Regions from separate parts of the Bifidobacterium adolescentis ATCC 15703 genome, predicted to be linked through region 1. Evidence: riboswitches for the same ligand, from Rfam matches in the RefSeq annotation. Region 1 holds a riboswitch; each other region holds the start of a gene.
The links. Region 1 has a riboswitch for thiamine pyrophosphate ahead of BAD_RS06770 (class I SAM-dependent DNA methyltransferase). Riboswitches for the same ligand answer to the same signal wherever they lie in the genome.

Region 1 (7,910 bases):
TCCCAAAGGTAAATAAGCACCTTCTTGAAAGCGCCTCGAATACCAGCCTCGCTGCGCAACGCTTCCTCAGGGAGGAAGAACTGCCCGATAAGACGATCCTCTGGAACAGGTGGGCGTTTTTCCCGAAGCTTATTGTTCACGGAGGATAGAATCTGAAGCAGACTATGCGTTTCGTTGTTATAGATGATCTGAGACGTTTTGAGTTTTTCGTTCAGTGACAGGGAGATAGTCTCATATTCAAAATCCCATCTCCTCTTGAAGGCGGAATCCATGAACATGACTCCCTGATCAGCATTGTTCATCGTAGCCCATATGAATAAGTTTCCTGGAATGCGGAGTTCATTGGGAGATGAGACCCCTTCAAGATTGAGTAAATGCTGGCTTAGATAGTTGGGGCTGCGGACGTTTTCTTGGAGACCGAACGGAAAGATTTTCGTATGTTCAGTCTTGAGGAACGAGAGCGTGCGGTGGAGTTGTATTTCACCACGCCGATGACGACGGCCCAGGTGGTGGAGCATCTGGGTTATCCGACCAGGCAGTGTCTGGAGCGTTGGCTGGCGATGGATTCCCGGTATGCTGGCCATATGGCCAAACCCATCATCCCACTGGAGACCAGGCGAAGGGCAGTCGAGCTGGTGCTGGGCGGCATGCAGCAGAAGCAGGCCGCCAAACAGCTCGGCGTGAGCGTCGGCGCGGTGCATGGCTGGGTCAGGGCGTACCGCAAGGGCGGCATGGCCGCGTTACAGCCCAAAAACAGGAACTCCGCGCAGGGCAATAAGCCCGCTGACTCCCGTCGCCGGCCGTCCGCAGCCGATGATGATGACGCGGAGGCTTTGCGCCGCAGGGTCGAGGAACTGGAGCTGGAGAACGCGTTGATGCGGGAGGTGGTGGAGGTCGTAAAAAAAGACCCCGGCGCCGACCTGCGGCGCCTGTCGAACAGGGAGAAGACGCTGCTGATCGACCGGTTGAGGCCGGCGTATTCGCTCAGGTCGATGACATGCTTGCTCGCCATCGCGCCCAGCAGCTACCACTACCACCACGCCCGGCTCGGCGTTGACAAGTACGCCGGACTCAGGGCAGAGGTGGCCGGGGCGTTCGCCGATTCCAAGGGCAGGTACGGGTACCGCAGGATCAAGGCGGTGCTCAAGACCGGCGTATCGGAGAAGGTGGTCCGCAGGATCATGGCGGAGGAAGGGCTCGTGGCGCATGTGCCCAAGCGACGCAGGTATAGTTCCTACGAGGGCGAGACGACGCCGGCTCCCGCCAATCTCGTCGACCGGGACTTCACGGCCGAGCGTCCGAACGAGAAGTGGCTGACGGACATCAGCGAGATCAAGGCCAGGGACGGGAAGGTGTACCTTTCGCCGATGATCGACTGCTTCGATGGCAAGATCGTCGCATACACCGCCGGCTTCAGCCCCAACGCGGAGCTGGCCAACCGGATGCTGGAGAAAGCGGCCTCGACGCTGCCGGGGAACGCGCGTCCCCTGGTGCATTCCGACCGTGGATGCCATTACCGGTGGCCCGGATGGCTCGGGCTCATGGAACGCTTCGGGTTGACGCGGTCAATGAGCGCGAAGGGCTGTTCCCCGGACAACGCCGCCGCGGAGGGGTTCTTCGGTCGAATGAAGACGGAATCCGTCTATCCCGAGCATTGGGAGAAACGCACACGCGACGAGGTGCTCATCCTGATCGACGATTACATCCGCTGGTACAACCACGAGCGCATCAAACGGTCGCTCGGTTGGATGAGTCCGGTACAATACCGTCAAAGCCAAGGAATGGCTGCGTGACCATCTCCAAGAAAACGTCCGCAGCCCATTTGTAATCTTAAAATGAGCAAATATTTCTTTTTCGATTATTCCGATTTCTGAGGGTTGATAATTTCCAGCCCTTGTTTGTTGGGAGCAAGTTCAAGTATGGCGTGATCGGAATTATCCAGTACTGGTAATGCTGCCGGTTGTGAATGTAAGGCACAAGTCAGCTTAAAGAAGCTAGAACGCAAGGCACTCGTTTTCTTTCCACTCATTTCGACGGGGAATTTTGCCGCTCCTACCGGAAGAAAACTAAGGCTTTCCAAGGTGTGAACAAGTTGTTCCTGTCGTTGGGCAATAGAATCCAACTCGCTTCGCAAAATAGTCTCTACATGAGCGAGTGAACGACTCGCATTGTTCTGTTCCGCGGCAACTTTTTCCAGAAGGATGATTCTGGCGCGCAGGGCAAACGTCTGGTAGGTCTGTTCTACTGCACACTCGAAATCGTATAGAGAATTTTCGCTGGAGTTAGTGAGCTCTTTCAATAAATCCGAGCTATTAACATGCGACTGCTTGGAATAGTGTTCCGCAATGTCCGACCACTTATCAAGACGTTCTCCATAAAGCACGAAGAGTTCTTCTAACTTGCCAAAAGCATAAGGTGCCGTGGACATGCTTGGAATACACGCTTGATCTAGCAGATATCCCGTCACTTTTCGCGCTTGTTGAGCGGCGTTGATAAGGATGGCTCGATCTTCTGCGTCCCTGCGTTCTTGCAGAGACTTGACTGATTTATAGATAGCGTCAAGTTTTTTGTTTGTTTGATAAGAGGACAACATGTCACCCGCCATGGCCAAGGCTACAGTAGCGATCATTGGTCCTGCCGCCACGGCAGCTCCGGTTGCGGGAATTAGTCGCACATGACTCGCAATGGCGGAGGACCCAGTGGCACGCGTGATCCCCCGGAAGCCTCCACCCACGGCAGGGACTAAATCCTTCACAGTGAACCCAGCCGGTAGTATCACTCGATACAGTCCACTATCTGAAGCAACGTGGCCTATTTGCTGAGTAGCCAGACTCACTGCTTTGGCAAATGAGCCTGCAGACTGGGCGACAAGGTTGGTGCCGTTTGAAGATTGATGTTGTGTTGTTGAAGATGGCTGGTACTGAATAAGCATGGCATCCTGATTTAAAAGCATGAGCAGCATGGTTTCCGTATCCATCTGACCACTCAGTTCACGACTGATTGGTTTCAGCGGCACGACGATTGCATCTTCCATAATCAGGGTCCTTGTCAGATCTGCTTTTCGATGATTTGATTTTTCAATCTTAAGTATATGGGGAATGATATTGACGTTGAGGTTGTCAAGTATTTTTCGAGCGAGCAAATTCAAAGATTAGCGTACTAAGTGTTGTCTCATAAACGGTCGCATACTTAAATACTTGTATTGATTCATGCGGCTAGTCAGTAGGCTCTGGGCTTTTCAACAATGGTGGCGCAGAAAGTAACGCTGCCATCCTTGTTCTCAGTGGGGAGACTAAACTGCCAGATTGAACCAAGCTGAGATTCGAGGTCGTTGAGGAGCATGTCGATTCGGTCAACGCCTCCACGGATGCTTTTGACGGTAATACGCAATTCGGGACCGTTCTTCTGCCGTTCTTTAGTAATGTCAAGACGACTAGATGGGTCTGCCACGCGTACTGCGCGCCACGCATTCCAGCCTTCCTTGCGGGCTTCGTTCTCTTTCTCCTGCGCCTTCTCCAAGGCACGTTCCCCATGTCTGACATCCCAGTCGACAGCTTTGCGCATGGTAAGCAACAAGTTGGTGCCGCGGTTCTGACGCACTGCGGCCAGACCCTTGCGGTCAAGACTCCGTGCGGCTCGTCGGCGAGCCTCTTTTTCCGCTGCAGAAAGCTCACGTGGCGCGACCGTTACCATGCCGGTCCGCTCCAGTTCATCCAACAACTCCCGCTCGACCTTTCCAAGACCTCTGCTCATGGCGTTCTCCGTCTCTAAGTGTTGTACATTTATTATCTACAACATATAGAAATATGTCAATAAGTGTCGCACGGAGAAGTGAAGCAACATTTATAGCAATGAAAACGATAAATGGAATAGACGGGAATAAAAGAGCATGACAACAATTGAACAATCTTCGCAAGTCTATTAGTCAGGATTGTTCGGGAACATCTAAGAACAATTGCCGGCATACTGAAATCGACGTAAAGAATCAGACGCCGATAATTTTTCTTATGTCAGATTCAAAGCACGCAACAGCCTTCATCGCCGTTCAAGCAACAGGATTATACGCCGTTTCGCGGTCGAATGTCCTATGCGTCGACCGCGAAACGGCGTATGGAATCACTTCTTAGCGACAATCGCTACATATCCGCCGGCATAGTAGCCATCGATAGGCTCCTCCACCATGCGGTTCGTGTAAACGGGATGAGCGACAAGCGTCTGCTTGTAACGTAGGTCATGCAATCCAAGTTCATCGGTCAGAACCTTACTTTTCTCTTCGGTTGTATGCCAGAGAGCGGCATGGACGAGTTCCAACGGGTATGGGCATTTAGGCGCCGTATCAACGGTTTCCGGGGAATCGTAGGTGTCAAGTTTTCCTGCCAGTAGATAGAGCAGACCATAGGCGCTTTCTTTCGGAACATCGAGCAGGACGAGGCTGCCACCTTTCTTCAACGCCTTGAGCACGTTTCCGTAAGCAACTTTCAAATCGGGAATATAGCTTGAAGATCCATTGAAGTAGATCACGTCATATGATTCCTCTGGTAGATCCGCCGTCTCTGCGGTGGCTATCTGCACATCCATGCCACGTTTGCGCGCAATGGCAGCCATATCCTCAGACGGTTCAATGCCCTCGGAAACAGTGATGCCATACTCGTCTTGCAGTGATTTCTCGAACAAACCGGATCCGCAACCAACTGATAGCATCCGTCCCCCGTCGGTTAAATCCAACGAAGCCTTGAGCAGCTTCAACTCGCTGAGGAAAACGTTCTCGTTAGTCATGAACCAGCTGTCATAGTCAGCAGCGTATCCATCGAATTTTGCATGTGCCATTTATCGGCCTCCCTTTCATCATTGTTAGCTAGGAGACCGGTAAACACGGTCTTGCTTCCCTACGCGAGCATTAACTCACAGGTTCAAAGGGTCCCAAAGGTCTCAGCGGAATCGCTCCCCTAGCGACTCCTAGTATAGCCATACGGGGACATACTTCGTTCCGTTGTCCAGAATCTATCAGGGATAACATCTGAATGTGTAAGCGTTCCGCGGCATATTCGCGTTAACCAAATTTACTGCATGCCATCAGAAATACGCAAAAATAGCATTAGCCGCAATTTTTAGGTCGATGGTCAAATACCATAACTGATCGGCCGTAAGAGGCACCTTCCGTTTTTGGAAGGAGAGAAACAGGTTTAGCGCAAGATGCTAAACCATCATTTATCACTATATATAGTTATTATATAGAATTTATATAAAATCAATATAGTTGATATATTGCTTTTATATAGTCCTTTTTGCGTGGACCCTGCACTGGAAAATCATTGCCGCCTATATCGTCACTCCCCTGTGTCAAAAAACGTCTGCCACTGCTTCTATAAATAAACGTCGCAATGATAAGGGGCAGCACTGGGGATAGCTATCCTCGTCTATCACGCCATGCCACGCCGCTTTCCATCCAGTCTCAACGGAGTCTTCCTTAGGGACCACTCCCCCGCCCACTATCAGTTTAAAGTAGATTCCATTCCAGCACCGCACTACACGTCAGACACAAATCATGGTGGTTATCCAACGCCATGTTCAATTACCAACGATGGATCCGAACTAATCCCGTCTGCCTCATTTGCGTTAGCGTACTACATGACACGATATGGTTCCTTATTCTCCGATGAGACGTCATCCGTTTGCGCATTTTTCATCAAGAGACAACAATGCTTAAATCCACATTGATATCCCAGCTAAGCGTATCGCATAAAAGAGCTAAAATATATAGGTCCTATATGAAATTCATATAGGACCTATATAATACTTATATAAAAATCATTGATTGGCGTCAGTCATCCTGCTTAAGTCTCAGTCGAACTCCATCCACGATGAGACGCGAGGCGCTGGTGCCAAGACGCGCAGCGCGTTCCTTAAGTTCCTTTTTTAGGTCGACAGGGATCATGAAACTCATCATGGTCTTATCATTGCCTTCGCTGTCGCCTTTGTGCTTGGTGTCCTGCAGGTCCATAAGTCTGCCGGTCGGCTCATCCGGCCTGTTCGCCCTGATTGGTTTAATCGCCATCAGTTGGTTGCCTCCTCGAGTTCCTTGTAGACGTCTTCGTAGCCATATAGGTTGCTGCCGAATGGCTGACCGTACACGTTGCCCAAGTCGGCCCTCTTAGGAATCACAGCGTCGAACACGCTGCTGTCCTTCTCCCTGAAGTATTCCTGCGCGCTTTTGAGCGCGATGGTGTGCGGCTCGGCACGGACTATCAACACTGCATATTGCTTGCCGACTTCCTCGAGATTGTCAGCCACTGCCGAAGTCTGCTGCAGGTCAATGCTGTTGGGACTGGTCGGTACGATCACGAAGTCCGAGACGGAGGTCGCTTCGTCGGTGATCTTGCCTGTCGGCGGGGTGTCAATGATGACGAGGCGCGGATCGTCGGGCTTCAGTCTGCGTAGGGTGGCGATGTTGGCGCTTTCCACCGAGAACGGCAGCGGCTTGCCGTTCTGCTCTGCATTCCAAGCCCATAGGCTCGCACTGGATTGCTCATCGGCATCGAGCACCACGACTTCGTGCCCTTTCCGTGCGGCAAGGGTGGCGAGGGCGATGGCCGTGGTGGTCTTGCCAACACCTCCCTTGATATTCACTACAGCCACAATCATGATGACCTCCATAGTTTTATATAATCATTATATAATATATCATAAATACTTATATAAGTCTTATATTAATCTTATATTTCGCTATAGACCTTCAGACAATCCTTTAAGCGTTGTATCGCAAATGCGAGCAACACTTATAGTGCCGTGTGAATGCCATCCAATCGTTCGGTAATACTTATGTGCCGTAGGGTCACACTAGATTCAGCGGACATCAGCAACCGTGTCTTAAATTAAGAAGAGGAGCAAGTCCTGGCATTTTGCGGATCAGTTTCCCGACTCGGCCATAGGAGACCTCATCGGACGCGCCAAACTTGCGCACCTCTCCCCTAGGCTTTTTTATGATTCATGTCAATTCTTATAGACGGAAGTCAAACAAAAGCATTAATGAATCACTGCCATCAGCGGATACGTTCCAATGAATGAAAACGGGAAATCGTTCCCTGATTACTTCGCATGAGACCAGTATTTCAATAGATGAATATATAATTCTTATTTAATGCTTATATAAGGATTATATAAGTCTTTATTAGATTTTATATAGTTTAATCGGATAATCTGATCAAATCCTTATTCATGATCGAGTGCCAGGAATCGATTCGCTGTCAAATCAACAATCTGTGCGAGCGTCCCGTACCCCGAACGTCAGTGTTATCTGTTTTATCTATTCCGCTGTTGCAGTCAATGAAGCTTTCAACTTATATTCAATGCGATGACAGGTGGTCTATTCTGGCACTCGACGGCTGTGACAATAATTCGACCACGTTGCCGTCCATATCGTTTCTATCCGTGGGAGCATTTCCGATTCCGTAACGTTCGAACAATCTGTCGAATACGCGCAGTCCCTCGCATAGCGCTTGGTCATAGTCATCCGGGTTCTCGTTTGCGCGTCGTACGTTTATGGCGATGTGGAATGCTTCGTTGATCAGTTTTTCCATATCATACGTGGATAAATTCGCAATCTGCCGTTCCATGCCATCGGAAAGGAACGGTGGTCTGTTTTCCATGCTTGCTCGCCACTCCTGGACGGCAAGGGCTTCGCTTCTCTCATCATGAATCCAAGCGTTTCGCAATTCCCGTAGTCTCATGTCCGAACCGATGTCGATTGCGTTGAATCGTTCAGTCCAACCGTCCGCACTGCGCCAGGTGATTTGGTATCCGACCACTTGGCTTGGTGATTTGAATGAGTCCTTGGACACTCCTTTACGTAGATGCGGGTCGATGTTGAATCCTTCGCGTCGGACGCGGCGGATGAATTCGTCTTCGCTCCT
Region 2 (7,910 bases), 440 kb from region 1:
GTCTGGGTGCGCAGCACCATGTTGGAGCCGACAAAGCCCGCGGCGTCCTTGGCCTGATTGCCCTTGACGTAGAAGGTGTCCTGCATCTGGCGGGCCGGATGGTCCGGACCGAAGTTCAGCGCGTCGAAGTCATACCATTCGGTTTCCACTTCCGGACCGTCGGAAATCTGCCAGCCCATGGAGATAAAGAAGTCCTCGACATCCTCCATCAGCTTCGGCAGCGGATGGCGGGCGCCAAGCGGCTTGCGGTTGACCGGCAAGGTCATATCCACGGTTTCGGCAGCAAGCTCGCGGGCCTCTTCTTCGGCCTTGACTTGCTTTTCCTTGGTGCCGAACGCACGACCGAAGTCGGCGCGAAGCTTGCCCATGAGCTTACCGGCGTCTTTCTTCTGGTCCTTCGGCAACGCGCCGATGGCCTTGCTGGCCTGCGTCATCGCGGATTCCGCTCCGGCGTACTGCGTCTTGATGGCTTTCAATTCCTCCATTGTGGAGGCGTTTTCGATTTTCGCGATGCCCTCGGCAACCGCATCGGTTACCGCTTGGGCGTCGAATACCGCACCCTCTGCCACGAGATACCTTTCTTATCAACCGTTTGTTTTACGCATAAAACGCGCAATTCCAACGTTTTTACGACTTCACATTCTTTCAACATGACTCGACATAGCCAAGCTCAGCAGCATCACCGCCGCACTGGTGCCGAGATTGAGCGATTCCGCCTTGCCGTAGATGGGAATCGACACGATTCTGTCGACGCGTTCCAACACATCCTGGGTCAGCCCGCGCGCCTCGTTGCCGAACAGCACCGTCTTGGCTTGCGCAAGTGATTGCGGTACGGCAAGCACGTCCGTAAGCGGTTCCGGCGGCCGTGCATCGGTACCATACACGTCGGCGGCGTACACGGCGAGTCCACGTTCCGCACACCAATCGAAATACTCGTCCGTACCCATGGAGACGACCGGCAGATGGAACAGCGAGCCAGCAGTGGAACGAATCACCTTCGGGTTGAAGATGTCCACGCAGTCGTCCACCAGCACCACGCCCGCGCAACCGGCCGCATCCGCGGAACGAATCACGGTGCCGGCGTTGCCCGGATCGCGCACCTGCCAGAACGCGGCGACCATCGTGCGTTCGTCGAAATCGCCATCAATGACGGCGGAATCGAGGAAAGCGCGCATGTCGGCGACGGCGAGCACTCCCTGCGCGTCGGAGCTCATGTGCTGCATGACGGCATGCGTCACCTTATGCACGTAAGCACCGGCCTGCATGGCCTTGCCGGCCATCTGCGCCACGGTAGGCGTGATGAAAGCCGCGTCCGGCTCGGCAGAGACGACCTCCACATACAGATCCTCGACGATGTCGGGATGCCAGGAGAGCAGTTCACGTACCGACTGCGGTCCTTCCACCATGAACCTGCCGGACCGCTTGCGGCCTTTCCTGTCGGCAAGTTCGGAGACCCTGCGGACGCGTTCGGCCCTTGGGTTTGCAATGACTTCGGATTTCATAGGCATACGCGTTAGCCTAACACCTTCGAAGCGGTTGGCGACGCGGCCATGTCATGTTTCGAGGCGTCCAGAAAACATCCAGCCACATCCCAGCGCGAACAAAGCGTCTTTCTGTTGTATGCCAAGATACAACTTTTACCATCAGCATAAACGCCGATCGCGAGCGGCGCGGAACCATCAATCGCTCATATCTATCGAAACACATAAGGAAACAGCCATGTTCGTCGTCAAAAACGCATGGAAAAGCGTCACCCGCAACAAGGGACGCAATATGCTCATCATCGTCATCGTGACCATCATCGCCGCTGCCGCCACAATCGGCCTATCCATCCGGCAGGCGGCCGCCACCGCAAGAAGCAGCGGATTAGATAACACCACCGTCACCGCGCAGATCAGCCTTGATCGCGGCAAACTCATTTCCGAATCGCGCGAGCAGTCCAAGTCGGATTCCGATTCGTCCGATGCTTCCGCCAAACCTGACTTCGACGCCATGCGTTCCGCTTTGGCCGACAAGCAGTTTTCGCTTGCCGACTATCAGAAGTACGCGAAGGCTTCATCCGCGGTGAAATCCACATATTATATGGAGACCACGGGGTTGGCGGCGACCGACGATTTCCAGCCGGTCACCGATTCGTCCGGTTCGGATTCCTCCAGCTCGTCCGGCTCGTCCAATATGAAGGATTCGTCTGATACCGCCGGTACGGATAACGGCAACCGTCAGGATGAACAGCCCGGCGTCCCCGACGGACAAATGGGCGACGTCGCGGGCAGCAAAGACGGCGCGGGCATGGTCAGCGGCGATTTCTCCCTAATCGGCTTCTCCAGCGACGAGGCCATCGCCAACGCCTCCAATGGCAGCTTCACCATGGTGAAGGGCAAGGTGTTCGGCTATGACGCGAGCAGTGATGGCGATGCCATCATCTCCAAATCGCTCGCCGACCGTTCCTGACAATCCAATCGCACGTTTTTTCTGGAAAGGACCTCCCATGACAACGAATTCCGCGGATACCGCCAATACGGCAATCGCAAAAGAAGCCGTCGAGACCAACGGCGCACAATCGCAGCAGACCGGCCCGCCTACGCTGCAGCTGGATAACGTCAGTTATGCCTACACCAAAGGCGGCAAACGCGTGCTGAAAAACATCAGCCACGATTTCCAAGCCGGCAAAGTGCATGCCATCACCGGACCGTCCGGAGCAGGCAAAACCACGCTGCTATCACTGATCTCGGGACTGGCGAATCCCACGGAAGGGATGGTGCTGGTCGACGGCACCGACCTGTCGGAACGAGACCGATACCGTTTTCGCAGCCATGACAGCGGCGTGATCTTCCAAAGCTTCAACCTGCTGCCGAACCTTACGGTGGCGGAGAACATCATCCTGTCGATGGACGCGTCCGGCAAATCGTTCGACAAGCCGAAGAAAGCAATCGTCGAAGAATTGCTCAAACAGGTGCATCTGCCGAAGGAATACGCGAACGAGCGGATTCTGCACCTGTCCGGCGGCGAACAGCAGCGTGTGGCGATCGCCCGCGCGCTAAGCTACGGCCCTTCCATCATCGTCGCTGACGAGCCGACCGGCAATCTCGACCTGGCCACCCAGGACGACATCATGGGTATTTCCCGAACGTTGGCGCATGATGGGCATCGTTGCGTCATCATCGTCACGCACAGTCCGGAAGTGGCGAAGACGTCCGACGAGGTGTTCGAGCTGGCTCCCATCAGGCGTCGCAGATAAGCGTCGGCAGCTTCTCGAAAAGAAATACGGCATGCGTCCCCATGCAACGGACACGCATGCCGTATTTTTTCCTGTTTCGGTTGGACGGTGGCGTTATGATTGGGCGCGTCGAAGTACAGGGGTGCCGAATACGGCTGAGACGGGCGACCGCCCGGACCCTTGACCTGATCAAGGTAATGCTTGCGTAGGAACAGTACCGGCAAAACGCGTCGCGTCCCGTAGAGACGATCTCCGTTGTATTTCGGCTTGTGCACATACCCAATGGAAGTCGAGAAGGGACACCATGGCCAACGAAAAGCCATCGACACAGACGCAGCCGCACGGCGATGCCGCAACCAGAAAGAAAACCGAAACGAGCGTGGCGGAAGCCGGTTCGTCAGCCGAAAAGAAGGTCACGCCGAAGAACGCCCTGCTGGGATTGCAGCATGTGCTCGTATCAAACGTGTGGCTTGATCCGGTGTTCGTGGCGGGCGCCATCGGTCTGCCGTTGGCATTGTCGTCGAACATGGTGAACGCCATTTTCATCGTCTCCGGCCTGGTCACGCTTATCCAGGCCACGAAACTGGTGCGCCTGCCCATCGTTCAGGGTCCTTCCGCGGCGTTCGACGCGCTGATGATCGCCGCCGGCACCGCCGGATCACTTGCCGCGGCCGGCACGTCCATCTTCATCAGCTCGCTGATTTTCCTGGTGCTGTGCCTGACGCGTGTGATCGAGAAGCTGCGGTTCCTGTTCGCCCCGATCGTATCGGGCGTGATCATCTTCCTCGTCGGCGTCTCCCTGTCGGGATTCACATTGAGCGAGTTCCTTGGCGGCGCGCCGGGAGACAAGGGCTCCGCCGATCCGAAGACGCTGGCCGTCTCCATCATCACCTGCGTGCTGGTGGTGGTGCTTTCCCAGTTCGGCAAGGGCATGGTGAAGGCGCTGTCGTATCTGATCGCACTGGTCGTGGGCACCGCGCTGTCTCTGGCGTTCGGCATGGCCGACTTCTCCGCGGTGGCCTCCAAGCCGTGGCTCGGCCTGCCCAAGTTCATGCCGTATGGCGGTTTCGATTTCAACGCGGCGATTTTCGTACCGTTCTTCATCGCCTATCTGGTGGCCATCATGGAAGCCCTCGGCGTGTATCAGGCGGCCACGGAGATCCAAGGCACGAAGCTCCAGGACCGCCAGGTGCGTTACGGTCTTGCCGGAGAGGCCGCCGGTTCGGCGATCTCCTCGCTGATCGGCGGTTTCACCACCACCGCGTATCCGCAGAACGTGGCGCTGCTCAAAGTCACCGACGAAGGCAAGACCCGCACCCGCGTGCCGGTGATCATTGCCGGCGTGGTGTTCGTGGTGCTTGGTTTCATTCCGAAGGCGGGCGCAGTGCTGTCGCTCATCCCATCTCCCGTGATCGGCGCCATCTTCCTGCCGGCCGCCGCAAGCCTCATCAGCACCGGCTTCAACACGCTGCGCAAGGTGGAAAGCGACGACCGCACCCAAGTGGTGATCGGCCTTTCCCTGCTGCTTGGCATCGCCCTGCCGAACGCGTTGAGTGGTCTTGAAGGAGGAGCGCACGTGTTCTTCTCGAATTCGATTCTGGTCGGCGCGTTCAGCGTCGTGATTCTCAAGGCCCTCATCATCGACCTGCCGAACTTTATCGCACAACACGCAGACGAGCGGACGAAACAAGCGGAATAATCGAAAGCATCCGAATAATCCGACAACCATACGACGGAAAGGACATGGCATGAGCATGGGGCAATCGCAGGAATCCACGAACATCGACGAGACGAAGGAAACCATCAAACGGGAGGTGCTCGACTTCATCGCACAATACGGCTGCGGCAAGGCGCCCGATGAGGCGTTCGACACGCTGGCGAAGCATATCTTCGCCTTTCAATTCGAGCACAACCTCCCATACCGCGCCTACTGCATGTCCAAACGCGTGACGCCGCAGACGCTCGCCAACTGGATGCAGATTCCCCCCATGCCGGTGGACGGCTTCAAAATGCTGACGCTCACCTCCGTGCCCGAACAGGATTGCGAAGCGGTGTTCACCACCAGCGGTACCACGCATCCCGGTCAACGCGGGCGCAACTTCCACCCCGACCTGCAAGTGTGGGACGAGTCGATGATCGTGCCGTTCAGGCATTTCATCATGCCCGACCGCGAGCGCATCCGCATCGCAGTCCTCTCCCCCGCATGGGACATGAACGAGCATTCGTCGCTGTCCCGATATCTGACCCGCGCCGTGGAGCAGTGCGGCGCCGAAGGCAGCGGCTTCTTCTTCCATGAGGATGGCCTTGATTTCACAGGTGTCGAGCGCTTCCTCGACGAGGCCGCGACCGACGGCGAACCGGTGATGCTTATGGGCGCCTCCTCCGCCTACCTGTATCTGCTGGATTATCTGGACAAGCAGGGCAAGACCTACGCTCTGGCCGCCGATTCCCGCGTGTTCGATACGGGCGGTTTCAAAAGCACGCGCACCGACATGACGGTCGACGACCTGTATGCGGCGTTCGAACGAGTGTTCGGCGTGAAGCGCTCGCATTGCGTGAACATGTATGGCATGACGGAGTTGAGTTCGCAGATCTACGATCAGAACATCCTGTCCTATTACACGGATGGTTCGTCGAATTATCTCAAAGCCACGCCGTCGTGGGTGCGTTCGGTGTTCCTCGATCCGGCTTCGCTTACGCCGGTCGCCGATGGCGAGCAGGGTGTGATCGCGCATTACGATCTGGCGAATTGGAATTCGTGCCTGGCTATTCTGACGGAGGATCTGGGTGTGCGCACCGAACATGGCTATGTGCTGAACGGTCGTGCGAAAGGCGCCGAGGCGCGTGGCTGTTCGATCACCGTCGACGAGGTGATGGCGGCCAACGCATGAGCGACGTCGACATTTTCCACGCGCCGCGGGATTTCGAGTTCCATGATTTCGACACACGCAACGTCACGGCGTCCGATGGCGGCACGGCGACGTTGTGTTTCCCCCGTCTCGACGCCGATGCCGTGCATGCGCTGGCGGCGTCGGTGCGGCGGCATCGCGCCGAGAAACTGGCGCGGTATTCCACGGACGGGATCGTCGACGTGATCGCGCGCGCCGTAGAATTGTGGACGGATCCGGAATATCCGGAACGTCGGCTTGCGGAGCGGCTCATTCCCGCGGTCACCGGCTATGACGCGTCCATGGTGCGTATCGAATTGAAGCGGTACATGCGCATGTTCCGTCGGCGTGAGCTGCTGCGTTTCGTGGATGACGAGTTGAATTGCCCGCAGATGCTTGACGAGTATCGCCCGAACCGTTCGGGCGGATACACGCGGCTGTACGGTCCGGAATTGTCGTTCCACGTGTTTTCCAGCAATGTGCCGGGCATTCCCGTGTGGAGCATGACGATGGGTCTGCTGACGAAAAGCGCGATTCTCGGCAAATCGTCGTTCGACGAGCCGCTGATGCCGGTGCTGTTCGCCCGTTCCCTGGCAAGCGTCGACCCCGATATGGCGGACGCTTTGGCGATTGTGCCTTGGCGTGGCGGCACCGTGGATTTGGAGGATGCCGCGATTGGCGAGGCGGATGCGGTGGTCGCGTACGGTTCGTCGCACACCACCGAGGCGATTCGCCCGCGCGTACGTGCCGGAAAGCCTTTCCTCAGCTACGGCGCGAAAATCGGCTTCTCGCTGATCGGCCGCGAGGCGCTTCGCGCCGACCTGTATGCCGGCACCGTGCATCGTATGGCGATCGACGTGGCCACATACGACCAGCAAAGCTGTCTGGCGCCGCAAACCATGTTCGTGGAACGTGGCGGCGCGATGTCTCCGGCGCAGGTCGCCGAACTGCTTGCCAGCGAATTGGACGGGCAGCAGCGCAAATATCCCCGTTCCACACCGTCCGAAGAGGAGTCCATGGCGATTCAGCGGTTGCGTTCCACCGCGCAGATGAAAGCGCTGATGCTGGGCGCCGGCCCGATGGCCGCCGCGGCCGGCAACGCGGATGATGCGCCGTCCGACGACCCGTTCGTGGTGCAGTCGCGTTCGGGCACCGACTGGACGGTGCTGTACTATCCGTCCATCGGCATGGCCGACTCGCTGTCCACACCACTGAACCGCACCGTCAACATCGTGGCGGTGGACCATGTCGAGGACGCGCTGCCCACGCTGCGCCCTTACGCGCAATGGTTGCAGACCTGCGGTGTGGCGCTCGCTCCGGACCGGCTGTTCGACGTGGCGCAACGCGTCGGCGAGACCGGCATCGACCGCATCTGCCCGGTAGGCGAGATGAATCGCGCGAAATCCGGCTGGCATCACGACGGCGGCTTCAATCTGCTTGATCTGGTGCATGCCGTCGATATCGAACGTAACACCGATATGTACTGTGATGGTTTCGATATGGATGTCGAATAATCACATTCAAGCAATCCCACGAAATACGTATACCCAAAAACGAAAGGAATTTCCATGCAGCAGTCCGATTCTCTGCCGTTGAAGGGACGTGTCGCATTGGTGACTGGCGCGAGCCGCGGCATCGGCGCGGCGATCGCGTTACGTCTGGTTCGCGCCGGCGCATGCGTGGCTATTAACTACGTCAGCGATGACGAGCGTGCGAAGCGGTGTGCGCAACGCATTATGGACGATTGTGAGGCGGCCGGTCGTGTGATCACCTGCAAGGCCGATGTCACCGACGCCGGACAGGTG
Region 3 (7,910 bases), 180 kb from region 1:
ACCGGTGGCCTGGTTGAAGTAGCTCAGGTCCTCGCCGGAGTGCTCCGCGTGCGCGGACAGGTCGAAGTCGGTACGGTTGGCGATGCCTTCGAGCTCGCCCCAATCGGAGCCCTGGAAGCCGAACTTGTATTCGATGTCGACAGTGCGCTTCGAATAGTGGGCCAGCTTCTCCTTCGGATGCTCGTAGTGGCGCAGGTTCTCCGGCTTGACGCCGAGGTCGAGGTACCACTGGGTGCGGGCGTCGATCCAGTACTGGTGCCAGGCTTCGTCCTCGCCGGGCTTGACGAAGAACTCCATCTCCATCTGCTCGAACTCACGGGTACGGAAGATGAAGTTGCCTGGCGTGATCTCGTTACGGAAGGACTTGCCCATGTTGGCGATGCCGAACGGCGGCTTCTTGCGGGAAGAGGTCATCACGTTCTTGAAGTCCACGAAGATGCCCTGCGCGGTTTCCGGACGCAGATAGTGCAGGGAGTTCTCGTCCTCGACCGGGCCGAGGTGGGTGCGCAGCATCATGTTGAAGTCGCGCGGTTCGGTCCACTTGCCGCGGGTTCCGCAATCCGGGCACACGATGTCGGCCATGCCGTTCTCCGGCAGCTTGTCTCCATGCTTCTCGGCATAGGATTCCTCAAGCTTGTCGGAACGCTGGCGCTTGTGGCAGTTAAGGCATTCCACCAGCGGATCGTTGAAGACGGCCACGTGGCCAGAAGCCACCCACACGGGGGTCGGCAGGATGATGGAGGTGTCCACGCCCACCACGTCGCCACGGGTGACGACCATGGAGCGCCACCATTCGCGCTTGATATTGTCCTTCAACGCCACGCCGAGCGGACCGTAATCCCATGCGGAACGGGTTCCGCCGTAGATTTCACCGGCGGGAAAAACAAAGCCACGACGCTTGGCGAGGGATACGACTTCATCGAGTTTGGATACAGCCACAATGCACCTTCTGGATTGAATGGTTTGGGGTCTTTACAACCGCACAGCCTACCGTCACATGCTGACAGCCCAGCCGCCGTCCCGCATGCGCACGGGAGACCATGCGGCAAGCGATCGGAACGGCGGCAGACGATGCATTACACAAAGTAGGCTGGAGATATGCTGTACCACAACCCGAATTCGCGCGGCCGGCGAAATGTCTTGCGCATCGTGGGCGTGCTTGTCGTGCTTGCGGTCATCGCCAGCGTCGCCAATTTCCTCCGCACCACCACCAGCGACGCGGTCAGTAACGTCAAGCCGCAGATCGAAACGATGCAGGACATCCGGCAGACCGCGCAGGACAGCATCACGTTCGCGCAGAGCCTGGATGATCCGGATCAATTCGCCGCACACATCGAAACCGTGCAACAGTATATGGACGATTACGACCGGCTTGCCGACACCAAGCAGATCAAGTATCTGCTGTCGGACAATCCGCAGGAACGCATCATCGGGCTGTTGTACCGCGACCAGCAGCGCACCATCATCGACAGCATGCGTGTGGCGGCCCATAATCTCGACGCACAGACCAAGGAGCTGCTCAGCGCGGTCGACGCGGCCATGGCGGACGATTTCAGCCAGCATGCGGCGCAATGGCTGCTGCAGGTGGACGATCCGACGCAGGTGAACGAGCTCATCGACCGATACGGCAAACAGCGTGAGTATTCGTCGATGCGGGAAATGCTCACCGGACTGGAATCATTGCACAAGCTGCGCTCGGACGTGAAGCAGCAGGTCTCGTCCGCGGTCAGCAATCTGCACAGCGAGGAAGCCTCGGCGGCTGCGATCGCCGTACCTGAGCGCAACGGCGATCTCGATCCGGCCGGATGGTACACGCTCGCCACGAACGTGGTATCAACGATGGGCGTGCAGATCGAGCAGACCATGGAATTCAACTGCGGCGGCCAGTCAGGTGAGAATCCGAACGGATTCGTGGCGGCCTATTACTGCCAGATGCCCGACCGCACGCAGCGGGATGTCGTGCATATCCTCACCACGCACCCAGGTTGGACGCAGACCGCGCGAAGCCCTTGGCTGGTGGACATGGTCAAGCACGAGCTCTCGCACCGTTCGATCATGGTCTCCTGCGGCACCACCCAACCGACGATCGCGGCCGACCGCACCGAGGCGGTGACGAATTCCTATTCGGTGCTGTTTTTCGGGGCCGATCGCAACCGCATCGCCGACCAGCAGCAGGGCGTCGCCGAATACGCGATGGATGCGCACAGCGACCAGCTGGCCACAGCCATCCACGATGGCAATTGCGGGTGATGTGAGTCGGTTTCCGCTTGGCGACTATTGCACATCCTTGAATTCGATAGTCCAGTTCTTCGCGTCGTCGCCAAGCACATTGCGCACATACTGCTCTAGAATAGTCCACGCGCGAGCTTCGGCTTGGGCAAGCAACGCCGAATCGGTTTTCGCCTGCTTCAGCATGCTTTGCTGGGCCTTATCAAACATTTCCGTTTTCTCTTCGGCGGTAATCGAAGTGGCGAAACCAGTGCTCACCAGCGGTTTGCTGAACGACTTCTCATTTACGTCCGGATCATCCAACACGTGAGCTGGAGGCACGGTAATGATTACTTTATGACCGTTGGCATCTGGACTAATTGTTACTTTATCGGCATCAATACCGTACTTCACGATGCCACTGTATTCCATCCACATACGTTTGTAGCCATTATTGAAAAACCACGATCCCTCATGACTGAGCTTGGCCGTGTTGTGGTAATAACATTTTAATGTGGCCATCTGTGCGATATACGTGGCATTCGAGAAAGTTGGGATAGCTTCTTTCTTTTCCTCGCCGCACCCTACAGCAGAACATGCAAGCGTAGCAACACATAATGCGGCAATCGCACGTTTCATGGAACGATTATTCGTCAGCATGCGCGGTCTCCTTAGTGAGCTTTACGGTCTCGGCCTTCTGCAATTTGTATCCTTTTGCTTCCACGAGATCCTTGGTCAACGCATCCACAGTTTGTTCAAGATTGCTGGCAGCAATAGAAATAATGTCTCCGTTTGTCTTGGTTTCCTGTTGCGCATCCTGCTTGCAAAGCTTGATCACCTCATCAATTTCAACGGACGGATTGTTCTCGAAAAAGTCGAGGCTGCCGCTATCAACCACGACGTCCCCAATAGTCGGCTTCGGCAGAATCGGAGTGACGGTCTTCGCGGTATCGTCCACTTCGAACGTGATATCGCTCATCTTGACGCCAGCAGTCACCGTCGCCTCATATGCAACATGCCACTTGTCCTTACCAGCATTGTCTTTCTTTACAGCAACACCGCCATAATGGAATTTCGCGGTCGATAGATCGTCGATATTCACAGCCGCCTGCAACTGGCTTTCCACACTGATGGTAGATTCGGTCCTTGCATTGTCAAAAACAGGTTTAACGACACCGTTCCACACAAACAGGACAACTGCAACAGTGACAATTGCCGCAACAGCGCCAAACAACACCTTACGCAACTTTTTTGCACTGAGATCGCCGAACAACCTATCGCAAAGACCGCCCCGCCTCCTTCGACTCCCGTCATTTCTCGCCAACGCACATTCCTTTCACGGTTCTCTTCCGTCAACAATTCTATCCCCGCACGCAAATACATAGGGACGTCACAAACGTCTCAGGAAATAATACGGGGAAGCCCATCTCGTGGAATGATTATCGGAAATAATCCGATATTTGATGACGTTTCATCATAATGAAAATGCCCGCCATGTCTTCCTGCAAGGCAGGACAGCACACATACCACTTACTACTTCCACGCCGGCTTAAACATTCGGATGGGATACTCAAAAGAGCGTGGAAGAGGCGACCTGCTATTCAGCACACGAAATGCTGCAGCCGAACGTACAATGGTCGCCCCATGTCTTCGCTATTCGGCGATACCGTTTTTGGACTAAATCAGCCAATCGGTCACGTCCTTCTCGGAAACAGATTCCGAGAAACGGTGCCCGGTAAGCCATGTACCGCTGCCTGCCATTTTCTGGAGCGTGGATGCACTGTTGCCGATATCGGAGCTGGCGGAAGTGCAGAACGGAATGATCGTCTTACCTGCGAAATCGTTGGATTTGACGGAATCGTTCACCAGCCAAACAGGTGCCATCCACCAAATCGGGAAGCCCAGATACACAGTGCTGCCGGCACCGACCATGTCATGGACCGGAATCATTCGCGGCCGGCACGTTCCTTGACATAACCGACGAAGCGGTCGACCGCCTCAGGGGTGTCGTGGCGAAAGAACATGCTGGTCTTGGTGTCAAGGCCCGCGATGGTTGCCATCTCGCTGTCGGAGAGCCGGAAATCGAAAATGTTCAGGTTTTCTTCCATGCGCTCCTTGTGCGTGGACTTGGGCAGAGCAACGATGTCGCGCTGGGTGAGCCAACGCAGGATCACCTGCGCGACGGACTTGCCATGCGCCTCGCCGATCCTGGCCAGGGTGGGATTGGAGAACATGTTCTGCATGCCCTCCCCGAACGGAGCCCATGCTTCCTGAGCCACGCCCCGCTTGACCATGTTCTTGCGAGCTTCGATCTGCTGGTTGAGCGGATTAGTCTCGACCTGATCGACCATCGGGGCGATCTCATTGAAGGCGACCATATCGGCCAGACGATCCGGATAGAAGTTACTCACGCCGATGGCGCGGATCACGCCGTCCTTGTAGAGCTTTTCGAGTGCACGCCACGCGCCGTAGGTATCGGAAAACGGCTGGTGCAGTAACACCAGATCGAGATAGTCGGTGCCAAGCTTCTTCAAGGACACATCGACGGACCTCAGCGTGTTCTCATAGCCGTAATTGCTGATCCAGATCTTGGTAGTGAGGAACAGATCCTTACGATCGATACCGGAATCCTTGATTCCTTGGCCGACTTCGGCCTCGTTGAAGTACGACTGTGCGGTGTCGATATGGCGGTACCCGGTCTCGATGGCCTCGCGCACGCAGCGAGGAGCATCGTCCTTGCTGATCTGGAAGACGCCGTATCCGATCTTCGGAATCTCAATACCGTTGGCAAGTTTCACGTATTCCACTGTTTTTCCTTCCATAAATTCGTCGGTATTCAGTGCCGGCATGTATGCCGTTCTGACCCCCACGATAAAATCCGGTAGCTGCTACCGGTCAAATTACGGCACGCCGGTACTATCTACCGGTATTAATAACCGGAAATGTGACATGATAGGTACAAACAAAAAGAACAATGCGCCTCAAGCCCGACCCCATCCGGCGGCACCCGCCGAACGTCCTGCCGCGCAGCGTCCGAAAGGAGCCACGTATGGCAATCACGGCAGTGCCACTCCATAAGAACATGAAAACCTATACGATGAAGCAGGCCTGCAAACTAACCGGCATGAATTACGAAGCATTGAAGTTCTATTGCAATTCAGGACTCGTGCCCGGTCTCAAACGAGACCAGAACAACCGACGCGTCTTCGACGAGCGATGCATCGCATGGATCAACGGCCTGACATGCCTCAAACGCTGCGGTCTGGGCATCAAGGAGATGCGGCACTACACGCAACTCTGTCTTAAAGGTGAGTCATCGATACCGGAACGTCAGGAAATCCTTGCCGAAAAACGCGAGCATCTGGAGACGCAACTGGAGGAACTGCGTAAAGCCATCGCATACATCGATGAAAAACAGCGCTTCTACGCCGACGTGACTGCCGGCAGGACGGCATACTGCAGCAACGTCATCGACACGACGCAAAGCGACTGACTGCGTTCCGTAGGTGATTTTTGCGTTCCGTAGGCGGTCAGCTTCGAATCCGGACACGAGCAAACGCCTAATTCCAGGCATCTCGCCGATGCTTATCCGGCAGCAACCACCTACGGAAGCCCAAAATCACCTACGGAATCGCGCCTGTCAAGGGACGCAGATAGATTAACCACTGTTGTAAACATGCGGGGGTGCTTGATGTCCAAGTCCATCAAGCTGAGATAGGCATGAACGCCTGACCCTTTGAACCTGTTGGTTAGGACCAACGTAGGGAGCAGATCATGAGCGATGACCCATCCACCAATGACGCACTCGGCACATTGCGTGCCGCCATCAAACAAGCCGTCACGGACGTGCGCGGGCAGACACCATTGGCGCAGTCGTTCACCAATTTCGTAACCATCAATCTGGTGGCCAACGCGCAGCTCGCCGCGGGCGGCACCGCGGCCATGAGCTATCTGCCGGATGACGTGATCGCCACCGCCGAAATCGCAGGATCCAATTACATCAACGTGGGAACGTTGCTGCCGTTCTTCAAGAACGCGCTGCCCGAGATCGCGCGCAAGCTACATGAGAACGGCAAAACCTGGGTGCTCGATCCGGTCGCGGCCGGCATCGGCGAGACACGCACCGCCATCCTCGAATCGTTCCGTGACGTTCCGCCGACCATCGTGCGCGGCAACGCCAGCGAGATCATCGCGCTCGACGCGATGTGGGGACTCGCCGACGCCGACAGCACCACGCCCGCGACCCGTCCCGCCGGCGTGGAAGCCGTCGATGAGGTCGATGCCGCGGTCGACGCGGCCAAGCGTCTCGCCCGCCATCTGGCGAAGCGCTCCCCCGTTGGAGCAGGCGCGGTCGCGGTGTCCGGCGCGGTTGATCTGGTGACCGACGGCGAGCGCACGTTCCGCCTGCCCGGAGGCAGCGCGATGATGACGAAGATCACCGGCGCCGGCTGTTCGCTCGGCGGCGTGACCGCAACGTATCTTGCCGTGGCCGAGCCGCTGGTCGCCGCCCTTGCCGCGTCGCTGCTGTATGATCGTGCGTCCGAAATCGCCGAAGTCAAATCCGATGGCCCCGGTTCGTTCCAGGTGGCGCTGCTCGACGCGCTGTGGAACGTCACCGCCGACCAGGTGGCCGCGTCCGACATCATCGAAACCAACTGACCGCAACGTTCCGTGGATGGTTTCGCACCATCGCAATCGTATATACGGAATATATACGTTCAGTGCGGTGCGACGGAAAATAAACGGAAAATAACAAGACTTCTTCTGGAGCACTTACCCAAAGAACAACAAAGGGGAGACCAATGAATAATTATCCATTCGCCTCGATGCGCGACTGCTTTGATATGAGCGCGTATTTCGTGGTCGGTCCGCAGGATTGCAAGGGCCGGCCGGTGACGGATGTGGTGGATGACGCGTTGCGTGGGGGCGCGACGTTCATCCAATTGCGCGCCAAGAACGCGGATGCGAAGGATATCACCGAAATGGCCCGCGATATCGCGCAGGTCATCAAGAACAGCGGCAAGTCCGATTCCGTGGCGTTTGTGATCGACGACCGCGTGGATGTGGTGTGGCAGGCGCGCGACAAGGGCATCAAGGTGGATGGCGTGCATATCGGCCAGACCGATATGGAACCGCAGGAGGCTCGCGCGCTGCTCGGCGAGGATGCCATCGTGGGCCTGTCCGCCGAGACCGAAAGTCTGGTGAAGCTTATCAACGAGCTGCCGAGCGGCTGCATCGACTACATCGGCGCCGGCCCGCTACATGTGTCCACCACCAAGCCGGAGGCTTCCGTGGGCGGCAACGACGGTTCCGGGCACACGCTTGACGAGGAACAGATCAACGCGATTTGCGCGGCGAGCGAGTTCCCGGTAGTGGTCGGCGGCGGCGTACATGCCGACGATATGGAGATGCTGGCCCGTTCGAAGGCGGCCGGCTGGTTCGTGGTGTCCGCGATCGCCGGTGCCGACGATCCGGAAGCGGCCACCCGCGAAATGGTGACGCGCTGGAAGGCGGTGCGCGGCGACGCGAAGCACGGCTATGCGCCGCGTGTGAAGTAGTCCGTCGTACAGGAAATCGACAAGCCCGCTGAGATGAGCGAGAAGTTCCGCAAAGGTGGTTCTACACTGTATCAGTGAGCTCAGTGAAGATAATCAATGAATCAGTGAGCCTAATAAGGAGAGTTACCATGACCAGCACATTGC
Region 4 (7,910 bases), 400 kb from region 1:
CGCATGGCTGGTTTGGGATGGCGGTACATCGCCGATTTCGGATGGCTGTTTGCCTTGCCCGCGTTGCCTTCGTTGCTGATCGTACTTGATTGCGGCAAGCCGCGTCTGCGTTGGGTATGTCGTGCCGGATTCCTCGCACTGCTGCTGTTCACGCTGGTTGTCGCGCTGATGTCGTTGTTCCTGCCCGGGCGTGACGATGAGATGTTGCGTAACAATCCCGCCCTCTATCTCGACGTGCAGTCCTGGTTCATGTTGGGTTGACGTCCGACATAAGCTACATCCAGTAAAAAATCAGGTTTCTTTCCTGATTCATATAGCAGTTTTTCCGGTTTGCTCTGAGTTTCATCGGCAATCATAACGATTGTCATCATTGTTGCTTTGAATTATGTTCCGGGGGTCGCCAACCATGAAACCGCTTTCGCCGCCACGCAACCATCCTCGGGCCGCACGTTGGATGCCAAAGGCGACATCGTGCTGCTCACCACCGAACTGGGCCGCGACGACAACGCCGTGCAGGACCAGGTCGTCAAACTCGATGCCGAAACCAGCAGTGTGATGCGACTGTTGGATTTCGGCAGCCTGTTCGCCGATTACAAGGCGTCCGCCACGCATGCGGGCACGGACGATTCGGATGAACTGCCGGTGAACCTGCGCGCGGTTGCGCCTGCGGTTCGTTACAATCGACGGTATGGGTTTCTTCGATTTGCTGTTCGCCGGTAAACGTTCCACACCGGCTTCGTCCGTCACGTTCCATCTCGACCAGGCCGCCCACATGTACGAGGACGGCAATATCGGTTTGGAAGCCACCACGCTTGATATCACACCTGACAGCAAGCGTGTGGCGGTGATAGGTTTGAACGGTGCCGGCAAGACCACGCTGCTCAAATTGTTGGATGGCGCGTTGGCCGCCACGTCCGGAACGGTCCGCATCGAAGCGGACGGTACCGCATACGACCCCGCCGTGAAACGCGATCTGAAGCATGTCGAGGATCTGGTCGGCCGCGTGCGGCGCGAAGAGATTCCGAACGCCTACTACAAGGCGGCTTCGATTCGTGAGGCGATCGACCTGCCGTTGAAGAAGCACAAGGTGCCGGAAAGCGAACGTCAGGCGATCATCGGCAATCTGTTCGCGCATTTCGACTTGGCTTCCGTGGCCCGCGAGCCGGCCTCCGCTTTGGATAGCGAGAAGCGGCATCTGCTGGCGATCGCGGCCGCGTTGAGCTTCTCCCCCGCTGCGATCGTCGCCGACGAGCCGACCAAGGGCTTGGACGAGGTGGCATCGGCACGCGTGGCGAAGGCCCTGTTCAGCTATGACAAGCAGGTGGTGTTCGCCACGCATGACACGGATCTGATCGTCCGTCCGGAATATGCGATCGACCGCGTGCTCGTTGTCGACGACCATCGTGTGGTGTTCGACGGCGTGCCTCGTGAGGCGGTCGATTTTTACACGGATTTGGTTCGTTCGAAGTATGAGGCGGCGAAGGGCGACAGGGCGTAGAAGAGATTTCGGACTCGGCAGTCCGTTCAGCCGATCAGTTCGTTGACGGTGTCGATCACCACGTACACGTTATGCCGGAAATCGTCCGGTTCGGGCAGTAGTGAGATGGCCAGATAGCCGTTGGAGGTCATGTCGAAGAAGTAGCCGGGCTGTCCGGATACGCCGTGGCGTTCGATCATGTGCAGCACCAGCTCGTTCTCGTCGAGCACGCTGGGCACGCGCAGCAGTACGTTCCATCCGCCTTCGGCACGCAATACGCTGACGAGACCTTGCTCGTCCGCGTCGAGCATGGCATGCAGTGCTTTGAGATTGCCGCGCACACGTTCCTGCACGCGCGCGGTCTGCAATGGCGCCGCTTCAAGCAGTGCGGGAATTTGTTTTGCGACGATCTCGCTCATGGGCAGATAGTCGTCGGCGATCACGTCGAGACGACGCTTGGCTTCCGCCACGTCTTCTGCCGGTCCGGACACTTGGATCCAGCCGACTTTGGCATGCGGTGCGGCGAGCATTTTCGAAAAACCGTCCAACGCGAATGTGAGCGCGCCACGCTCCCCCGCGAGTCGTGCATTGCCTTCGAATGGTTCCAAATCGTAATCGTAGAACACTTCGTCGGCGATGATGGCCACGTCGTGGTCCCGGCACAGGCGGACGATCGCCTCGCGTTCCGACGGTTTGACGTACGAACCGGTCGGATTGTTGGGGTTGATGAGCACCAGCGCGCGGATGCGATTGCCGTCCGGGCCTTCCAGCGCGGTTTTCAGTTCGGCCACGTCGATGTACCAGGAGCCGTCGAATCGTTGTTGGTATTCGATCATGTCGACGCATTCGAGGCGTGCGATCGATTCGATGAGCGGATAGCCGGGTTTCGGTGCGAGCACGGCGTCACCGGCATCACACAGCAGTTTGATAAGCCACGAGTAGGCTTCGGAAGTTGAACTGAGGATGTACAGGTCGTCCGGCGAGCAATGGCCGATTTCCTGCATGTCAAGGAACGCGGCCAGCGCCTCACGCGCGTAGCGTTGGCCGCGCGGGTCGGCGGAGTAGATGTCCGGAACAAGATCCGGAGCCAGCGCGTGCCGTGTCGGATTGGAGTCGTTGAGCTTGCCGAGCGGTCTGCCGGCTGTTTTGGCGGTGGCTTCCGCCTTGGCGATGGGATTGGGCTCACTGATGTCGACTCTTGAGGAAAAACGCATGCTCTCCACCCTACTCCATGGACTGCCGTCTTCCATCTGCGGCACATGGAACAACGAAAAAGGCCGTCCGACGAATCGGACGGCCTTGTGACAACCTAATCGGTCAACACATCACTTCTGCTTGGTGCTCGCGTAGTATGCGGCGCCGATGATGCCGGCCTCGTTGTGCAGCTTGGCTGCGACGATCGGGGTCTTGATGTCGATGTACGGCAGGAACTTCTCGGAGACGCGGGACACGCCACCGCCGACGACGAACAGCTGCGGGTCGAAGTAGAACTCCATGAGGGAGTAGTACTTGGTCAGGCGCTTCGCCCACTTCTTGTAGCCCATGTCGAGCTTCTCGCGGATGGAGGATGCGGCGTACTTCTCCGCGTCGCCCTTGCCCTTGAGCAGTTCCAGATGGCCGAGCTCGGTGTTCGGAATGAGCTCGCCGTTGAAAATCAGCGCGGTGCCGATGCCGGTGCCCAGCGTGGTGGCGATGACGAGGCCATCCTGGCCCTTCGCGGCGCCGAACTGCTGCTCGGCAAGACCGGCGGCGTCAGCGTCGTTCACCACGGTGACCGGACGACCGCAAGCTTCGGAGAACACTTCGGTGACGTCCACGCCGACCCAGGACTGGTCCAGGTTGGCCATGTAGCCAAGCTTTTCGCCCACATGAATCGGAGCCGGGAAGGCGATGCCGACCGGAGCGGACTCCGGAACCTCGAAATGCTCGAGCTGCTGGCGAACGATTTCGCCGACGGCCTTCGGAGTGGACACCTCCGGGGTGAGGATCTTCAGACGCGGTTCGGCGAACTCGCCCTTCTCGAGGTTAACCGGGGCGGCCTTAATTCCGGAGCCACCAATGTCAACGCCGAATGCCTGTGCAGTCTCAATCATCTTCAACCTCTCTATCAAGGTATGTTATGGGTGTATTCGAACCGGTACGTGTTATGGTAACTCGCAACATGCCCAAAATCGCGCGCGACATGCACAAATGGTGAGAACGATTGCACAAATTGTAATACTTAACCGAGTAAATATTTCATCGCCTGTTTTGCAAACGATTCGTCCCACGTCGGTAGAGGCTCCGACGTGGGACGAATCGTCAATCGCGTGATCGCCGCGCGTTGGGAAACGCGTGGGCCACGGTGTTACTTCAGCGGCGGCATCGGCTGCCATTCCGGATCATGCAGCAGCTTGCGCGAATCCCACCATCCCTTGGCGATCTGAACGATGCCTGTCTTGAAATGCTCGCGGTCCACCATCGTCAGTCGAATCACTTCCTTGACCGCGGTCAGCGCCGTACCCAGGCCGAACAACAGCGGACGGTAATCGCCGTACGTCATGAAGTATCGGGCCATGTAGCCGCGGTTGCGCATGATGTGGTAGCGGTTCATGTCGGAAGTGGAGTTGAGCTGGCGCACGCCGGCGATGTCCCAATTGCCGATCTCGCGCGTACGGCGCAGCACCACGTCGGGCACGACGATCGGATTGGTGACCTTGCTGGCACGATAGCCGTACATCGTGTCGTCCCAATAGATGAAGAAACGCGGGTCGGGCAGACCGATCTTCTCGACGATGTTGCGGCGGAACAGGCCGCCTTCGAAGCACAACGTGTCCATCACGCGATAGCCAGCCGGGCCGAACGCAGCCGGTGCGATCGGGTTCGGAATGCCGAGCGGGACGATGAAATCGTACTGCCAGTAGAACGGACCGCCATCATAGTCGTAGCGGCTTCCCTGAATCACGTCGTGCCGATCGGTCCACTTGGCCAAGCGCTCGATGCCTTCCGGCATGACGGCGACGTCGTCGTCCATGACCCAGAACCATTCGGCACCCAGCTCGTACGCCTTCTTCACGCCTGCGGAGAAACCGCCCGCGCCTCCGAGGTTGTCGGTCTGCGGCGCGTAGACCACGCGGTTCTCGTTGCCGGACAGGTCGGCCACGGTGGTGCCCCACTGCGCGGTGAGCTTGGCGCTGAATTCTTCGACCATGCCATGGGTCTTGTCACTGTGCTCGTTGTCCACGACGATGATGCGCCACGGGGCGACGGTAAGCTTCTCGATGGATTCGAACAGGGTGGCGAGCAGCTGCTGGCGCTTGTAGGTCACCACGACGATAGCCAGCTTTTCGATGGGCTTCTTCGCAACTTGCTTTTCAGTCATACGTTCCATTCTTGCACCGGCCCTCAACCACACATCGGCCATGTTCGATATGGAGCCGAGCACGGGCATAATCCGCGACAAATATGGACAGAACCTTGCACGGCACGAACTTGTTTGCCATAATGAACCGCGTATGCAGGGGAATCCGTATGACGGATTGAGATGGGCGTGGACGTCCGAACCCTTTGAACCTGATGGTTGACACCAGCGTAGGGAGGCATGGCCATATGGCTGATGTGATTTCCGTAACCAATTCCGATTCCGCGTTCGACGCTTCGAAGGGCGTCACGCGAACCAATCTTCCCCCATTCGCGCAGCGGCTGCGCAAAGCCGCCGACCTCGTATGGGAGGAAGGCTACAAGCAGCCGTTCATCCGCGAACTGGGCGAAGGCACTCTGCCGCGCGAGAAGTTCGCGTTCTATCTGCTGCAGGATTTCCGTTATCTTAACGACTACGCCAGAGTGCATGCTTTGGGACTGGCCAAAACAGACGATCCTGAGATCATGGCGTTCATGCTCAACGTGCAGAACGGCGCGTTGAATGTGGAGTCGACCGTGCACCGCACGTATCTGGCCAGCTACGGCATCACCGACGAGCAGATGAACAACGTGCGCCAGTCGGCGTTCGCCCGCGCGTACACGTCGAACATCCTTTCCATCGCCTATGGCAAGGACATCCTCGACATTCTCGTGGCCGTGCTCCCCTGCGCCTGGGTGTATGCGGATTACGGATATCGTCTTGCCCATGAATTCGCAGACACGCTCGATGTGAACCAGTACAAGAGCTGGGTGGACATGTACAAGACCGACGAGTTCTGGCAGGGTTCGGCTTGGCTCATCGAGCATATCGAAAAACTCGCCGCCGAGGTGAGCGAGGAACGTAAGCAGGAGCTGGTCGATATTTTTGTGACCGGCGTTGAGAACGAGTACATGTTCTGGTCCAGCGCGTACGACATGCAGTACACGTGGAAGCCCGAATGGGATCAGGAGAGCTGATTCTCCGGCACGCTCTCTTCCGATTGTTTATTTCCATATGAAGCGGCCCGCCTTCCGATTGGTTTCGGAGGGCGGGCCGCTTCATATAACGTTCGGATCGCTATTCGCGCACGAGACGAATGTGCTCCACGTCGTCACGCTGGGAACGACGGTAGAGCACGAAACGGTTGCCGATGACCTGCACGAGTTCCGCGCCAAGCTGTTCGGCGAGACCTTCGCCGGCCTCCTTGGCGGTCAGACCGGAACCGTCGAGCACGGAGCATTTGATGAGCTCGCGCTTCTCGATGGTCTCGTCCGCCTGTTTGACGGCGTTTTCGCTCAGATCGTTCCTGCCGACCTGGATGAGCGGATTGAGTTTGGTGGCCAGGCCGCGCAGCTGCTTGACCTGCTTTTTGGTAAGTGCCATATGTGTTCCATTCCTATCTACAAATACCCGCTCAAGCCTAGCGTGAGGACGGTATTTGCCCATCCGCCCGCAACGCACCGGTCATAACAGCACGCCCGGCACGACCAGTGCGACGAGATAGACGAGCACCACGATCGCCACGGTCACGTCCATGCCGGTGACGCGCATGACACGCCAATGCGTGCGCGTCACACCTTCCTCATAGCAGCGCGCGTCCAAGGCGAGGCTCAGGTTGTCGGCGTGGCGGATGGCTGCGGCGAAGACCGGCACGACGACCGCCACCATCGCTTTGATGCGTACTACGAACGAACCTGTTTCGACGCTGCCACCGCGTGCCGACTGCGCGTCGATGATCGCTTTCGTTTCCATGCCAAGCGTCGGCAGGAAACGCAGGGCGAGGCTCATCACCAATGCCGTCTCCTGCGTGTGCAGGCCGAATCTGGCGAACGGTGACAGCAATGATTCGAACGCGTCGGTCATGGCGGTCGGTGTGGTGGAGGCAAGGAACATCGCTCCGATGACGATGACCACGGCGAACCGACATGCGTAGAGTATGGCGATGCGGATGCCGTCATCGGTGATGGGAATCGGCCCGAGGCTCGCCACCGTGGTGCCGGTGCGTACGAAGAAGATGTTCAGCAGGCCGCAGAAAACGAACAATGCCAGGAACACACGCACGGAAGCGGCCAATCGGCCTACATTGATGCGTCCGGCCGCGGCGATCACGCCGGCGAACACCACGGCAAGCAGCAATTGCCAGAATGAGCCGATGGCGAACGCGGAGAACATGAGCGCCAATGCGGACAGCATGCCCACGCGCGGATCGAGGCGTTCCAACAGGGTCCGCCGCTCCCCCACGGTCGCGGTGTCCGAGCCGGCGGCGTCCACGGATGGTTCCGCATCCGGTTCCGCTTCGCAGGTGGCTTTCACTGTGGATTCCGTGGATTCCTTAGAGTCCGCACGTTTCGCCGGCTTGCCCAACATGATGGTACGGTCGGCAAGCTCGTCCACTTCATCCTGCGAATGCGAGATGAGCAGTATGGTCACGCCGCGTGATTTGAGCTCGTGGATGAGCCCGTGCACGCGTGCGGCGGCCTCCTCGTCAAGACCTGCGGTCGGCTCGTCCAGAATCAACGCTTTCGGCTCGCATGCGATCACGCCGGCGATCGCCACCAGTCGCTGCTGGCCGCCCGACAGGTCGAACGGCGAACGGTCTCGCAGATGTTCGATATGCAGCAGCCGCATGGCCTGCATGGCGCGTTCCATCGCCTCGGACGTATCCAATCCCAGGTTGGAAGGCCCGTATGCGACGTCTTCGGCCACGGTGTCGGCGAACAGCTGCCGTTCCGGATGCTGCATGACGTAGCCGACCGTACGGCGCAGCCTCGTACGGTTTTTGCGATTGAGGGGCTTCGTTCCGCCGTTCGCCTTCGCAGTGGCCACGGCGATGCCGTCGATGACGATCGAGCCTGTCGTGGGTTTCTCCAACGCGCACAGCATGCGCGCCAATGTGGTTTTGCCGGCGCCATTGCGTCCCATCAACGCCACTGTCTCGCCTTTGCCGATGCTGAACGACAGGTGGTTGAACACGTCACGTTCGGCGTCCACGTAACGATACGATATGTCGCGTGCTTCGATGAGCGTTTCGGCGGACTCATCATCAATGCGTTT

Region 2: linked by a shared signal. The riboswitch ahead of BAD_RS04985 (solute carrier family 23 protein) and the one ahead of BAD_RS06770 (class I SAM-dependent DNA methyltransferase) in region 1 are both predicted to bind thiamine pyrophosphate.
Region 3: linked by a shared signal. The riboswitch ahead of BAD_RS06060 (hydroxyethylthiazole kinase) and the one ahead of BAD_RS06770 (class I SAM-dependent DNA methyltransferase) in region 1 are both predicted to bind thiamine pyrophosphate.
Region 4: linked by a shared signal. The riboswitch ahead of tenA (thiaminase II) and the one ahead of BAD_RS06770 (class I SAM-dependent DNA methyltransferase) in region 1 are both predicted to bind thiamine pyrophosphate.

What each region holds. Positions count from the first base shown of each region.
Region 1 is NC_008618.1:1,590,585-1,598,494, reverse strand. Features, by position in the region: gene BAD_RS06790 (hypothetical protein) at 1-302, opposite strand, end outside; gene BAD_RS06785 (IS3 family transposase) at 438-1,793, shown strand; gene BAD_RS06780 (hypothetical protein) at 1,859-3,034, opposite strand; gene BAD_RS06775 (hypothetical protein) at 3,220-3,753, opposite strand; gene BAD_RS06770 (class I SAM-dependent DNA methyltransferase) at 4,117-4,827, opposite strand; TPP riboswitch at 4,867-4,958, opposite strand; gene BAD_RS06765 (hypothetical protein) at 5,822-6,055, opposite strand; gene BAD_RS06760 (ParA family protein) at 6,055-6,642, opposite strand; gene BAD_RS06755 (relaxase/mobilization nuclease domain-containing protein) at 7,344-7,910, opposite strand, start outside.
Region 2 is NC_008618.1:1,153,570-1,161,479, forward strand. Features, by position in the region: gene pheS (phenylalanine--tRNA ligase subunit alpha) at 1-569, opposite strand, end outside; gene BAD_RS04970 (TrmH family RNA methyltransferase) at 636-1,508, opposite strand; gene BAD_RS04975 (hypothetical protein) at 1,720-2,451, shown strand; gene BAD_RS04980 (ABC transporter ATP-binding protein) at 2,489-3,238, shown strand; TPP riboswitch at 3,346-3,448, shown strand; gene BAD_RS04985 (solute carrier family 23 protein) at 3,522-4,916, shown strand; gene BAD_RS04990 (coenzyme F390 synthetase) at 4,966-6,108, shown strand; gene BAD_RS04995 (acyl-CoA reductase) at 6,105-7,619, shown strand; gene BAD_RS05000 (SDR family oxidoreductase) at 7,674-7,910, shown strand, end outside.
Region 3 is NC_008618.1:1,410,430-1,418,339, forward strand. Features, by position in the region: gene BAD_RS06025 (glycine--tRNA ligase) at 1-939, opposite strand, end outside; gene BAD_RS06030 (hypothetical protein) at 1,150-2,250, shown strand; gene BAD_RS06035 (DUF4230 domain-containing protein) at 2,275-2,868, opposite strand; gene BAD_RS06040 (DUF4230 domain-containing protein) at 2,855-3,532, opposite strand; gene BAD_RS06045 (flavodoxin) at 3,886-4,158, opposite strand; gene BAD_RS06050 (aldo/keto reductase) at 4,155-5,030, opposite strand; gene BAD_RS06055 (MerR family transcriptional regulator) at 5,258-5,701, shown strand; TPP riboswitch at 5,879-5,992, shown strand; gene BAD_RS06060 (hydroxyethylthiazole kinase) at 5,983-6,867, shown strand; partial or broken gene BAD_RS06065 (thiamine phosphate synthase) at 7,011-7,760, shown strand; gene thiD (bifunctional hydroxymethylpyrimidine kinase/phosphomethylpyrimidine kinase) at 7,895-7,910, shown strand, end outside.
Region 4 is NC_008618.1:1,187,464-1,195,373, forward strand. Features, by position in the region: gene BAD_RS05095 (hypothetical protein) at 1-261, shown strand, start outside; gene BAD_RS09280 (hypothetical protein) at 379-720, shown strand; gene BAD_RS05105 (ATP-binding cassette domain-containing protein) at 689-1,498, shown strand; gene BAD_RS05110 (pyridoxal phosphate-dependent aminotransferase) at 1,525-2,691, opposite strand; gene ppgK (polyphosphate--glucose phosphotransferase) at 2,803-3,570, opposite strand; gene BAD_RS05120 (glycosyltransferase family 2 protein) at 3,825-4,838, opposite strand; TPP riboswitch at 4,966-5,072, shown strand; gene tenA (thiaminase II) at 5,066-5,833, shown strand; gene BAD_RS05130 (YhbY family RNA-binding protein) at 5,934-6,239, opposite strand; gene BAD_RS05135 (energy-coupling factor transporter ATPase) at 6,321-7,910, opposite strand, start outside.